DNA from 4 places in the Paenibacillus sp. VMFN-D1 genome. Region 3 is predicted to be linked to each of the others. Evidence: predicted binding sites of a transcription regulator. Region 3 holds the regulator's gene; each other region holds the start of a gene.
What was found. The regulator Rex, encoded in region 3, represses fermentation and respiration genes when NADH is low (regulators of the CRP and FNR family bind a similar motif). The targets are predictions, from matches to a motif close to TTGTGAAATATTTCACAA.
Positions count from the first base shown of each region.

Region 1: a site for Rex is predicted at 1,289-1,306, ahead of pflB (formate C-acetyltransferase). Genes of this name have one in related genera too.
Region 2: a site for Rex is predicted at 2,101-2,118, ahead of nirB (nitrite reductase large subunit NirB). Genes of this name have one in related genera too.
Region 4: a site for Rex is predicted at 2,039-2,056, ahead of C7820_RS25375 (cytochrome ubiquinol oxidase subunit I). Genes of this name have one in related genera too.

Region 1 covers NZ_QRDU01000001.1:3,113,337-3,116,826, reverse strand. Annotated here, with positions in the region: gene adhE (bifunctional acetaldehyde-CoA/alcohol dehydrogenase) at 1-497, shown strand, start outside; gene mobA (molybdenum cofactor guanylyltransferase) at 602-1,225, shown strand; gene pflB (formate C-acetyltransferase) at 1,336-3,490, shown strand, end outside.
Region 2 covers NZ_QRDU01000001.1:1,748,415-1,751,904, reverse strand. Annotated here, with positions in the region: gene C7820_RS08190 (DinB family protein) at 1-106, shown strand, start outside; gene C7820_RS08185 (hypothetical protein) at 156-410, shown strand; gene C7820_RS08180 (alpha/beta fold hydrolase) at 403-1,278, shown strand; gene C7820_RS08175 (VOC family protein) at 1,410-1,901, shown strand; gene nirB (nitrite reductase large subunit NirB) at 2,140-3,490, shown strand, end outside.
Region 3 covers NZ_QRDU01000001.1:654,993-658,482, reverse strand. Annotated here, with positions in the region: gene C7820_RS03205 (hypothetical protein) at 1-88, opposite strand, end outside; gene C7820_RS03200 (cell wall elongation regulator TseB-like domain-containing protein) at 555-1,073, opposite strand; gene C7820_RS03195 (amidohydrolase) at 1,115-2,449, opposite strand; gene C7820_RS03190 (redox-sensing transcriptional repressor Rex) at 2,403-3,089, opposite strand; gene dinG (ATP-dependent DNA helicase DinG) at 3,206-3,490, opposite strand, start outside.
Region 4 covers NZ_QRDU01000004.1:325,517-329,006, forward strand. Annotated here, with positions in the region: gene C7820_RS25360 (iron ABC transporter permease) at 1-791, shown strand, start outside; gene C7820_RS25365 (hypothetical protein) at 853-1,155, shown strand; gene C7820_RS25370 (hypothetical protein) at 1,436-1,918, shown strand; gene C7820_RS25375 (cytochrome ubiquinol oxidase subunit I) at 2,204-3,490, shown strand, end outside.

The DNA of each region.
Region 1 (3,490 bases), 2.5 Mb from region 3:
CCAGGGAGAAGATGCATAACGCGTCGACGATTGCCGGCATGGCGTTTGCCAACGCCTTCCTCGGCATCAACCACAGCCTGGCCCACAAGTGGGGCGGCCAGTATCATACGGCCCACGGGCGGACGAATGCGATCCTGATGCCGCATGTCATCCGGTACAATGCGCAGAAACCGACGAAGTTCGCATCGTTTCCAAAATACAACCATTTCGTGGCCGACTTGCGCTATGCGGAAATCGCCCGGATGCTCGGCCTACCGTCCCGGAATACAGAGGAAGGCGTCAACAGCCTGATCGAGGCGGTGCGCAAGCTGAACCAGTCGCTGGGCATTCCGGAGAAATTCCAGGATCTCGGCTTTGATCCGGCCGATTTCGAGGCCAAAGTGGATTATTTGGCCGACCGTGCGTTCGAAGACCAGTGCACGACGGCCAACCCGCGGATGCCGCTAGTCAGTGAACTGGCGGACGTTTACCGGAACGCCTTCTACGGCAAATTCTAGGAGCTGCGCCGCATGATCCAGCCGGCTGCCGACCGAAAGCGTCGGCAGCCTTCTTGTCTCAGAATCGTGATGTGCGTTGATCGCAGTGGAAAGGAGTGATTCATATGCTGTCCGGCGTTATTTTGGCAGGCGGCAATCATGGTTCTACGGAAGGCGCATCTACCCTATTCCGGATGATTCAAGGAGAAACGCTGCTGCAGCGGCAGATCCGTGAAATGCGAAAGTGCTGTGGCGAGATTACGATCGTGACGGACGATCCCCGGCCGCTGCTTCGCCAGGTGGACCGGGATATCCGGATCATTACGGATTATTATGTCGGAAAAGGATTGCTCGGCGGCATGCACGCGGGCCTCTCCCTGTCTAAACACCGGGCCGTGTGGATCATCGGGTGTCACATGCCGTATCCCTCGGCCGACGCCGCTGAGCTGATGGCGCTGAGGCTGGAGGACGGGCTCGACGCCGTCCTGCCGATGATCGGCGGCAGGCTCCATCCGCTTCACGGTATTTATGAACGCTCCTGCGCCGTGTATTTTGGGCAGTTTCTGGAGAGCGGCCATACGGAAGCTGATGGTCTGGTTCAACAGCTTCGTTATCTGACGGTTGCGGAAACGGATTTCGGATATCAAGGCATGGACGGCGGCTTTGTTCGCACACTTGAAGATGCTTGGGGAGATGCGCTGACCGAATTTTTGGCTGACGAAGGGAAAGCATCAAAATCGTTCAAATAAAAATAAGTGGCAGCGAAGATGGTGAGAAAAGTGAAAAGAGTGAGAAAAATCACTGTCTTTAACCTGTGAAAAAAGTAACATGAAAGCATAGAAAACGGAGGTGCTTGATCATGGCGATGAAAGAGAGCGAAGTAAAGAACCGGGCTGGATTCGAGGAGGCATGGCGCGGTTTTGCGGGAGGCAGCTGGCAGAAAAATATTGACGTCAATTCATTTATCGGGCGCAACCTCACACCGTATGAGGGCGATGAGCAGTTCCTTGCGCCGCCAACGGAGAACACGCTGGAGCTGTGGAAGCAGGTCAGCCAGCTGTTGAAGGAAGAGCGGGACCGGGGCGGCGTTCACGACGTGGACGTGAACACGGTCTCCACCATAACCTCGCATGCACCGGGATACATCGACCAAGACAAGGAAACCATCGTCGGATTGCAGACCGACGCACCGCTTAAGCGTGCCGTTCAGCCGTTCGGCGGTATCCGGATGGTCGTCGATGCCTGCAATGCGTACGGGTATCAATTGAACCCGGAGCTGGAGCGCATTTTTACCGATCTGCGCAAGACGCATAACCAAGGCGTGTTTGACGCCTATACGTCCGAGATGCGAGCAGCCCGCAAGGCCGGCATCATCACGGGCCTTCCGGATGCCTACGGACGGGGCCGGATTATCGGCGACTACCGCCGCGTGGCGCTGTACGGTGTCGACCGCCTCATCCAGGGCAAGAAGGAGGAGCTGCTCCAGCTCGAAGTCGACGCGATGAGCGAAGACGTCATCCGGCTGCGCGAAGAGCTGTCCGAACAGATCCGAAGCCTCGGCGAGCTGAAGGCGATGGCGGCATCTTACGGACATGATATCTCGAGACCCGCGATGAACGCCAAAGAGGCGGTGCAGTGGCTCTACTTCGCTTATCTGGCAGCCATTAAGGAGCAGAACGGAGCGGCGATGAGCCTTGGCCGGGTATCCAGCTTCCTGGACATTTATATCGAGCGCGACCTCGAGGAAGGCACGCTGACGGAGAGCCTGGCGCAGGAGATCGTCGACCATTTCGTCATGAAGCTGCGGATCGTCAAATTTTTGCGCACACCTGACTACAACGAGCTGTTCAGCGGCGATCCGACATGGGTGACCGAGTCGGTCGGCGGCATGGGGCTTGACGGCAAGACGCGCGTGACGCGGAACTCCTTCCGCTTCCTGCATACCCTCTACAACCTGGGACCTGCGCCCGAGCCGAACCTGACGGTGCTGTGGTCGACGCAGCTGCCGGAGAACTTCAAGAAGTTCTGCGCCAAAGTGTCGGCTGAGACCAGCTCGATCCAGTACGAGAACGACGACCTGATGCGTCCGCACTTCGGCGACGATTACGGCATCGCCTGCTGCGTATCCGCGATGCGGATCGGCAAGCAGATGCAGTTCTTCGGAGCCCGGGCCAATCTGGCCAAGGCGCTCTTGTACGCCGTCAACGGCGGCGTCGACGAGAAGAGCGGCGCCCAGGTCGGACCGGCCATCGCGCCAATCACGTCCGAGGTGCTGGACTATGAGGAAGTGAAAGCGAAGTTCGACGTCATCCAGGATTGGCTGGCGAAATTGTATATCAACACGCTGAACGTGATCCATTACATGCATGACAAATACTGCTACGAGCGCATCGAAATGGCCCTTCATGACCGGGATATTGTCCGGACGATGGCCTGCGGTATTGCCGGCCTGTCGGTCGTAGCCGACAGCCTGAGCGCCATTCGTTACGCGAAGGTTCGCCCGATCCGCAATGAAAAAGGGATCGCGGTTGATTTTGAAATCGAAGGCGAGTATCCGCAATACGGCAACAACGACGACCGGGTCGACCAGCTCGCCGTGGAGCTGGCGGAAGGGTTCATGAACCGGCTGCGCAAGCATAAAACGTACCGCGGCGCGATTCCGACCATGTCGGTTCTGACGATTACGTCAAACGTCGTATACGGCAAGAAGACGGGCAGCACGCCGGACGGCCGTAAGGCGGGACAGCCGTTTGCACCGGGGGCGAACCCGATGCACGGACGCGACCGCAAAGGCGCGCTCGCTTCGCTGGCTTCGGTCGCCAAAATCCCTTACGAGCACAGCCTGGACGGCATTTCCAATACATTCTCGATCATTCCGAAGGCGCTCGGCAAAGAGGACGCAGCCAGACACAGCAACCTGGCGGCGCTGCTGGACGGCTATACCGCAAGCGGCGGACATCATCTGAACGTCAACGTCTTTAACCGCGAGCAACTGCTGGATGCAATGGAGCATC
Region 2 (3,490 bases), 1.1 Mb from region 3:
GACAGCCCTAAATCTGATGATGGCGATGTTCAGAGAAGTGCACTACCATACGGGACAGATCATTTATATTGCCAAAATGAGAAAAGGCGAGTTAACTTGGGACTGAAGAGATCAGAAACTGTGGTGCTGTACATTTTTCGGAAAGGGGACAGGGTATGGAAAAAATGAAATGGTTGCTGCTTGCGATCTCATCGTTGATCTTGGCAGTCTGCTCGTTACGGGCAGGATATCTGTGCCTGCATCCGATGATCCCCGAGACAGGTCCTGTGGGTGAGCCTCCTGAACCTGACCGTTTTCAAGCTGTTCTTTGGTATATAGCTTCCGGGTTATTATTCATCTCATTCATCATCGCTGTTGTTCGATCGATCAGCAGCTGGGTGCAAGTGGGATGGCGTATTTCCGATGACTAGAGATCGGGTCAACCGGACCATCGGCTATTTTACTACCAAAGCAGGCTATACAATAGAATATTCGATTGTTGGAAAAGGGGAGCCTCTTCTAATGATGCATGGAGGTCATTCCAATTGCCGTGAAGAACTGGGTTACCGGGAGTTTTACGAACACGGCTACTCGGTGATCACACCATCCAGACCGGGTTACGGTAAGACGTCAAAGGAGTTAGGTGAGAATCTGAGTGTCGCTTGCGATGCTTACAAGGAACTCTTAGACCATTTATGCATCGATCAGGTTCACCTCATCGCGATATCGGCCGGAGGGCCAAGCGGAATAAATTTTGTGACATCCTATCCGCAGCAGGTCAGAAGCCTTGTGCTTCAATCGGCCGTTACTCGGAGGTGGCTGACTCCAGCTGACAAATTATACAAATCGGCTCAAATCATGTTTAATCCTTCACTGGAAAAATACGTTTGGGCGATGATGAGAACGATGAACTATTTTTTCCCCAAGCTGATATTCAAGAGCATGATCGGTTCGTTCAGTCAATTACCGACATCGGAGGTATTAAATCAGACGAACGAGCACGACTTGGAGCAGTTCTCCAATATGTTGAAAGATCAGAGGTCCGGTCACGGTTTTCTGATCGACCTGGTGCAGACCGGGAAGCAGCTTGATCATGAATTGTCCGCTATCAGGTGCCCGACTTTGATCATGCACAGTATTCATGATGCCTCCGTGCCCATAGATCATGCCCGATTTGCTCATGAGGTGATTCTCAGTTCCCAGTTATGTGAATTGAATTCGTGGGGTCATTTAATTTGGGTTGGAGAAGACTCCGCTGAAATGTATCGAAAATTGTTTGTGTTTTTAGACAAACACTAAACGAATTGCACGGGAGTCAACAAAACTAGCACTCCTCTGATCCTATGCTGCCAACAAAGCAATCGAAAAGAAACGCCGGTTCCCTTGATAGGCTACAATCATCATAGAAATGAATATAGCCGGGAGGTAGGATGCGAATGAATTTGCACAAGATTACCCCAAACCTGTGGTTCGATTCTCAAGCTGAAGAGGCGGCGAATTTTTATACGTCCATTTTCCATGATTCCCAAATTGGCAGAATTGCCCGCTACGGTCCGGAAAGCCGTGGTGTAGAGGGAACGGTGATGACCGTGGAATTTCAATTGGAAGGGCAGCCATTTGTCGCACTGAATGGGGGTCCGCATTTTAAGTTCAATGAGGCCATATCTTTTATCGTTCATTGCGATGATCAGGAGGAGCTGGACTATTATTGGGATAAGCTCTCCGAAGGAGGGGACGAAAAGGCGCAGGTTTGCGGTTGGTTAAAAGATCAATTCGGCGTATCCTGGCAAATCATCCCCAGCCATTTAACGGAGATGATCAGTGACCCCGACCCGGCTAGAGCAGGGCGAGTCATGCAAGCCATACTCCAGACGAAAAAGAAAATCGACATAAAGGCGCTGCAGCAAGCTTACGAAAATTAAAGTTATTCTTACCCGCGTTAAATACGAAGGTTCGAAGAAAAGGTCACCTGTCAGGGTGGCCTTTTGTATTTTTGCTTCTTACGGTTGGAGGTCATCACAATAACGCCGTAACATTCCTGCCCTTCGCAAATTTTTTGCTTTAACAAAGCCGCTGTGATTTACTTCACAGGCAAAGCCTCCCATATCCGTTACGATATAAATGTAATGAATTTCACAAGGTTGCACGGGAGGCGTGTTTATGAGCAGACGATTGGTGATGATAGGCAACGGGATGGCGGGGGCGCGGTGTATCGAGGAAATTCTCCGCCGGGACCGCGACCGCTACGAGATAACGATGATCGGGGATGAACCGTATCCCAACTATAACCGCATTATGCTGTCCCCTGTGCTGCAAGGGAAAACGACGTTTGAAGAAATCACGATTAACGATTGGGACTGGTATCAGTCCAATAACATACATTTGCTGTCCAAGGAACGGGCTATAGAGATTAACCGAGCGTCGAAAGAAGTCCGAACCGACCGGGGAACCGTCGTCCCCTACGACGAGCTCATTATCGCGACCGGATCCAGCGCGTTTATTTTACCTGTACCAGGACACGACCTGGAAGGCGTCGTCGGTTTCCGCACCATTGAAGACACGAAAATGATGCTGGAAACGGCTAAACAATACAAAAAGGCGGTCGTGATCGGCGGCGGACTGCTCGGCTTGGAAGCAGCTCGCGGATTGATGAACCAGGGGATGGAGGTTCATGTCGTTCATTTGCTGCCCCATCTGATGGAAATGCAGCTCGACGCGGCAGCGGCAAAGCTGCTTCAGCAGGACCTGGAAGCCCAGGGCATGAAGTTTCTGATGGAAAAGAAAACAACCGAAATCTACGGTGACGGGAGAGTACAAGGGCTTCGGTTTGAAGACGGAACGAACGTCGAATGCGATCTTGTCGTCATGGCCGTCGGCATCCGTCCCAATGCAGCGCTGGCGCGGGACGCGGGGCTGGCGGTTGGCCGGGCGATTCAAGTCAACGACCTGATGCAGACGACGGACCCGTCGATTTATGCCGTAGGCGAGTGCGCTGAACACCGCGGTATTGCCTATGGTCTGGTAGCTCCATTGTATGAACAGGGCATCGTGCTTGCGGACCACCTTACAGGCCGGCCTACGGAAGGTTACGCGGGCAGCGTGTTGTCCACGCAGCTTAAGGTAGCGGGATGCGATCTGTTTTCCGGTGGAGAAATCCACGCGGATGCGGACACGAAAGCCATAGTCGTGCAGGACGAGGTCGCCGGATCCTACAAAAAGATCCTGGTCCGCGAGAACCGCATCGTCGGCGTCGTGCTGTACGGGGACGTATCCGACGGAACCCGGCTGTTCAGCCTGCTGAAGAAGGGCAGCGACATTCAGGAATATACGAGTGCCTCCGTGCTCCATAAAGCCGGGGGAGACAGCGGACTCGATGTCGCGTCGATCAGCGCGGACGAAACGATTTGCGGATGCAACGGTGTAACCAAGGGACGCATCGTCGGCGCCATTCTCGAAAACGGACTGACCACGTTCGACGAAGTGAAAGCTGTGACCAAAGCCGGAGGCTCAT
Region 3 (3,490 bases):
TCGTTTGCCGATAAAAGAACCAGCCGCCAAACAATACGGCAACCGATACAACAACAGTTATAATAATAGGCAATGGACGCAATTTCACTTGTTGTCCCCCTTTCGAAATGGTAAAGCAAAAAAAAAAGTAAACTTTAGATGACAAAAATAAATATTTCGTTAGCGGTTCAAGTCCATTGGTCGGCCATCATGCTTCTGTTCCAGTCCGATTCGATGGATGGTTTTGCGCTTGTCGCGAAACACAAGCATCTCTTCGTTTGATCCACGCATCTGACCGCACTTCTATATACCATGTTTTTCAATAAAGGGCAGAAAAATCTTCTTCCAACCTGAAGCGGGCTTCTGAATTTTACTGAAAAACGCTATCCTCTAATTATAGTACAATCCGGGCTGTTCGTCATATATATCTCTTCAATACAAATAAGAGTATATCACATTGTATATACTAAATCGAAGGTAAAGTGTGAATATATTTTAAATATTATCCTTTGTAAGCCAAAGAACCCCATTTGAGGATGGGGTTCTTTCTGCATGATATGGCCGTTTAAACAAAATCATCGATTGGGCAGCGTGAACGGGCTGCCGATTTCCGCTCCGTCGCTGAACCGGTAAAATTGATAGTAATAGTGATCTTTCACCTTGTAGAACAGCTGCCATACGTATTCTCCGTTATAAACACCCGGTACGAGGCGCATGTCTTTGATGCCGGGAATGGAGCTTTTGATTTTGGCCTTCATCTTCTCTTTGGACATACCGCTGCTCAAAAGCTCTTGATGCACAGTATTCTGGCCTTCCTTGGGTTTTCCCTGATCGGTGAACTGCACCCAGACCATGACCTCCTGGCCCGTCTTGTTCGTCCCTTCCACGACCCAGTAGATGCTGTTCTGGTCCCACACAGACTTTTGGGCATCGGCGACCGACACGATTCCGGCTTCCTGCTTCGCTTTGGCAATAGCGGTGTCCTTTTCGCTCCATTGATCCTGCAGCACGTAAATAAAATAACGGTAAGCGCCGAATATGATCAGCAGCAGGGCGACAATGCCGAGAAAGATCCATTTTTTCTTGTTCTTCAACCTGAACTTCCTTTCTGAAAGGTGAGCTAATCATCCCGGTCTTAGCGGGAGAGAAGACCTTCAAAAGCCGCTTGGGCTTCCCTGCGGATGCGTTCCTCGTCCAAAGTGAGACAGCTGCCGTGCTTCACGACCTGCTTCCCGTCCACCCAGACGTGCTCAACGTCCTTCGCGCTGGCCGAATAAATGACGTGTGAAATGAAGTCCGTACGCGGCAGAAAATGAGCCTGATCCGTATTCACGGCAATAAAATCCGCCTTCATCCCGGCCTCAAGTGCACCGACTCCCTCCAGGAACAAGGATTGGGCTCCGTAGATCGTGCCCATACGCAGCGCTTCCGCGGCGGGAACCGCCGTCGGATCTCCCGAGACGCCTTTATGTATCAAAGCGGCAAGGCGCATTTCTTCAAACATGTCCAAATTGTTATTGCTCGCCGCACTGTCGGTTCCCAGGGAAACCGTAATGCCTGCCTGCATCATGTCGGTAACGCGGGCCACACCGCTCGCCAGCTTCAGGTTGCTGCCAGGGTTGTGTGATACCGTCACGTGATGCTTCGCCAAAATGTCGATTTCCTCATCTGTCAAATGGACCGCGTGTGCCAGAATCGTCGGCCGTGAGAACATGCCGAGCTTCTCCAAATGAATCGCCGGACGCGTTCCATAATCGCGTACATTCTGCTCCACTTCCGCCTTGGTCTCCGACATATGCGTATGCATCGGCAGATCCAGGTCATGCGCCGCCTGAACGAACTTCTCAATAAAATCAGGAGGGCATGTGTACGGGGCATGCGGAGAAATCATCGCTGTGATCCGGCCGTCTGCCTGCCCGTGCCAGTCCTTGGCGAACTGAATGGCTTCGTTCAGCTTGTGCCGCTGCACATCCTCCGGGCACAGACCGATGACACCGCGGGTCAGGGCTGCGCGCATGCCGGATTCAGTCACCACTTTGCCTACCTGATCCATATGATCGTACATATCGAGGAACGTCGTCGTGCCGCCCTTCAGCATTTCAAGCACGGACAGCGAAGTCCCCCAGTAGACGTCACTGGACGTGAATTTCGCTTCCATCGGCCACATTTTTTCCTGCAGCCATTCCTGGAGCACCATGTCATCTCCGTAACCGCGCAGCAGCGACATAGCGGTATGTCCATGGGTGTTGATCAGGCCCGGCATAAAAAATAAATGCGTGCCGTCGACGACCTGTACGCCCTCCTCCAGCTGCGGCTCCTCTTCACCGATATAGGTGATGCGGTCGCCCTCAATGACCATCCAGCCATGCAGTACAGGCTGCTCCGGCCGCAAAACGGCAAAGCTGCCGTTCTTGATTGCCCATTTAGGATTGTTTCTCCGGCTGCTCGAGCTCTTCAAATTGTCCGTCATCTTCCGTGTCGTCCTTTCCGTTGTTCAAATAATAAGCGAGGCTGAGCAAATCCGTCGTAAAATCGGCGGCGTGTATCCGAATGCTTGCCGGTGCCTTCAGAATCGTCGGTGCAAAATTCAGAATCGCCTCGATCCCGGCCGCGATCAGCTGATCGGCGACGTTTTGCGCTTCGAAATCCGGAACGGTAATAATCCCGATCCGGATATTTTTACTTTGTATCGTTTCTTTCAGCTCATCCATAGCCTGTACCGTCAAGGTGTTGATGCGCGTGCCGATTTTGGACGGATTGGCGTCAAACACGGCCACGATCTTCATATTTTCCTTCAGGTAAAAGTTATAGTTGGACAAAGCTTGACCAAGATTCCCCGCTCCGACCAGCACCGCGTTGATCTGCTGGTCCAAATTCAGAATTTGACGGATCTTCTCGATGAGATAGGACACGTCATACCCTATCCCCTTACGGCCAAAATCCCCGAAATACGCCAAATCCTTGCGGATCTGCGCCGGGTTGAGATCCAGCTTCTGCCCGAGCTCCTGGGAGGAGACCGTGGCCACCTCCCGTTTGTTCAGCTCATTTAGATATCTAAGATATATAGGCAATCTGCGGACAACCGCCTCGGATATTTTCTCCGATTTCATGCATGTTCCCCCTATTGAACGGCTTGAATATTTATTTGGTTATATAGATTGAACTAAAGTTTTGCATTGAACTTCCTGTTCTAACCGCTTTAGTTCATTCTATCTAATGGACTCATTTAAGACACACCGTCCTGATGAAGCCATTCAGAGATGCGCGGAACCATCTGGTCTGTCTGCATATGCTCCATTTTCGGTCCAGGCAGCGAGTACAGGAAGTATTTCCCGTAATACGATTCGATGACGCGTGTATCGTATACGATAACGATGCCCCGGTCATGGGCGGTGCGGACCAGCCGCCCGAAGCCCTGCTTGAAGCGGATGACGGCCTGCGGGACCGACAGCTTCATGAACGGGTTCTTCTTCTGGCGCTGCAGCAGCTCGCTCTTCGCTTCGACCAGCGG
Region 4 (3,490 bases), on a different contig from region 3:
GAGCCGGTCTCGCCGTGGCCGGCGTCATGCTGCAGAGCACCGTCCGCAATCCGCTGGCGGATGCCTCGGTGGTGGGCGTCACCTCCGGCGCGGGCGTTGGGGCGCTGCTGCTGATCGTGCTTTTCCCGGCCGCCTCCGGCGGATGGCTGCCGGCTGCGGCCATCGTGGGCGCTGTGGGCGCAGCAGCCGTGGTCGGCGTGCTGTCCTGGCGGAAGGGGCTGGAGACCAGCACACTGACGCTGGTCGGCATCGCCGTGTCGGCGGCCTGCGCCGCGGCGATCCAGTTTCTGGTCATCCGCTCCGGCATGGGGGCTGCTCCGGCGCTGGCCTGGCTGGCCGGCACCGTCTATGCCCGCGGCTGGAGCGATTTGATCAGGCTGGCTGCGCTGCTGATCGTCCTGCTTCCTGCGGCCTGGCTGATCGGCCGCCGGGCGGACCTGCTGGGATTCGGCGATGCCGTATCCCAGGGTCTTGGCCTGGCGCTGACGCGGGCCCGGCTGCTCACAGCGCTGATCGGCGTGCTCATCGCGGCCGCCGTCGTTCAGGCCGTTGGCACGGTCGGTTTCGTCGGCCTGCTGGCACCGCACGCCGTCCGCCTGCTGACCGGGCATCATACCCGGCGCGCGGTCGTGCTGTCGGCGCTGCTCGGGGGCCTGTTGATGGTCGTATCCGATATCGTCGGCCGGCTGCTGATCGCCCCCAAGGAAATTCCGGTCGGTCTTGTCGCAGCGGTCATCGGAACGCCTTATCTGCTCTTTCTGATGTTCCGCTCCAACCGGCTCAGGAAATAGCCTTCCGCCCCGGCTCCCTTCGCCTCTGCTGGAATAAGCTGGGGTGAAGGGGGTGAGACGCATGACGACATCCAAGCATTATTCGGCTGCCAAGAAGTATATGAACCGCCGGGTAAAGATCAAGACGAAGTACGGAAGCACGTTCTACGGTAAGATCGTCAAGGTCAGCAGTTCCAAGGTATATCTGAAGGTTTCCTCGGTCTCGAGCAGTCCCGGAAAGGCGCATATCTCGTTTTTTCCTTTCATTCTGCCGCTCGTACTGTTTGATCTGCTGGTGATTGCGCTGGCGGACGGCCGTCACCATCATGTTCCGCATCCACACTACCCACACGGTCCGTATCCCGGCCCATACCGTCGTCTATAATCGGACTTGGTTCTGCGGCTAACAACCGTTTACACCAGGCGGATTTCGACAAAATGGCTGGTAAATGTTATCCTTTTGTCGTAATTTCATACAAAAAATGAAGCCGCACGCATGCCGCATTAAAGCGCTCTACATCCGGCAGCTGCGGGTTTCCCGCTTTGGAAGGCCCCCGGAAGGGGGCTTTTTTATATTTCCGGCACTTGGCACTATTTCTCACTTTGATTCTGTCCCTCAGAAGTAGTACATTATTAATTGAAATCATAAGGAGGTTTCCGAATTAATGTTCTATGAAGACAATGAGAATTTGAGCATCATGACCTACACCTTGAATAGCGGCATTAAAGGAACTGTACCTTTATCCAATAAGCAGATTCAGGAATGGATCGAGTGCTATCGCACGGATGCGAAATTCATCACAGCGATCGGTAAGGAGTTTTTTGGCCTGAATCCGGAGCTGGTCGCCGATTTTAAAGTGCATAATCGGTTCTCCAATTACGCTGAACTGATCAAGCCCGTAGTATCTTCTTCGGAGCCCGACAACACGGATCAGCTCTCGAAGGCGTACGAAGAAAATCGGGTGTACTTCAAAGTCGATTGCAAATGCGGTACGACTTACACGACCTTTTCCCAATACTACACGACCAAATGGTATTGTTCCAAGTGCAAGGAAATCGTATTTTTGGACAAGAAGAAGGGCAGAGTGCCGACCGATAAGGGCGATGCCTGGTACATGACCAATAAATACTATGTGGCACGGGACTAGCATGATTTCACGAACGAGCCTGAAGCAGGCAACATATATAGAGGAACTGAAGAATTGGACGGCTGCGCCGAAAGGTGCGGGCGTCTTTTTTGTGCTTGAAGGGCCTCATTTTTAAATATTTTGTGACTAATTTCACAAAATCGAAGATTTGGGCTTTGTATTGTGACATTTATCACAATATTCGGATTCAAAGTCTGCCATGATACAGGAAGAAACGATGAAGCCAAGTTATCGGAACCTGTTAGGCGGGTTTTAAGAATAACGACAGGAAAGAGGGAAGAGACGATGGATGTAGTTATGCTCTCACGTATCCAGTTTGCCGCGACGACGATTTTTCACTTTTTTTTCGTGCCGCTGTCCATTGGACTGGTGTTCACGATCGCGATCATGGAAACGATGTATGTCGTCAAAGGCAAAGAAGAGTACAAACGAATGGCTAAATTTTGGGGGAAGCTGTTCCTGATCAACTTCGCCGTCGGCGTGGTGACAGGGATTTTGCAGGAGTTCCAGTTCGGAATGAACTGGTCGGCTTACTCCCGCTTTGTAGGTGACGTCTTCGGGGCGCCGCTGGCGATCGAAGCGCTGCTTGCGTTTTTCCTCGAATCGACGTTTATCGGCCTGTGGATTTTCGGATGGGAGCGCCTGTCCAAAAAGGTCCACATGATCTGCATCTGGCTGGTCGCGTTCGGCACGGTGATGTCGGCGTTCTGGATTTTGGCAGCCAACTCCTTTATGCAGCGTCCGGTCGGTTTTACGATCCATAACGGCCGCGCCGAGATGAACGACTTCCTAGCTTTGATTACGAACGGCCAGCTGCTGCTGGAGTTCCCGCACACGATTCTGGCGGCTTTTATGACCGGGGCCTTTCTGGTCACCGGGGTCAGCGCCTACAAGCTGCTGAAGAAGCAGGATACCGCCTTTTTCAAAAAATCTTTTGTCATCGCGGTGATCATCGGGCTTGTGTCCTCGATCGGCGTGGCACTGGTGGGCCATCAGCAGGCGCAATATTTGGTGAAGACCCAGCCGATGAAAATGGCTGCGACCGAAGCGCTCTGGGAAACGAGCAGCGATCCCGCGCCGTGGACGGTCACCGCATTTATCGATACGAAAAATCAGACCAATACCGGGGAATTCCAAATTCCCTACCTGCTCAGCTTCTTGTCTTACAGCAAGTTTTCCGGCGAAGTTACGGGGATGAAGGAGCTGCAGTCCCAGTATGAACAGCAGTACGGCCCCGGGGATTACATCCCTCCGGTGCGCACGACCTTCTGGAGCTTCCGCATCATGGTGGCCAGCGGCTCGCTGCTCATTGTGCTCAGCTTGTACGGCGTCTATCTTGCGGCACGCAAAAAGCTCTACAACCGCAACACCTGGTTTATGCGCCTGATGCTGTTTGCCATTTCGCTGCCGTTTATCGCCAATACGTCGGGCTGGATCATGACGGAGATTGGACGCCAGCCTTGGACCGTATTCGGGCTGATGACGACCGCCGACGGCGTGTCGCCTAGCGTCACGGCAGGGCAGGTATTGTTCTCCATCATTGCTTTTACGGCCATTTACGCCATTCTGGCG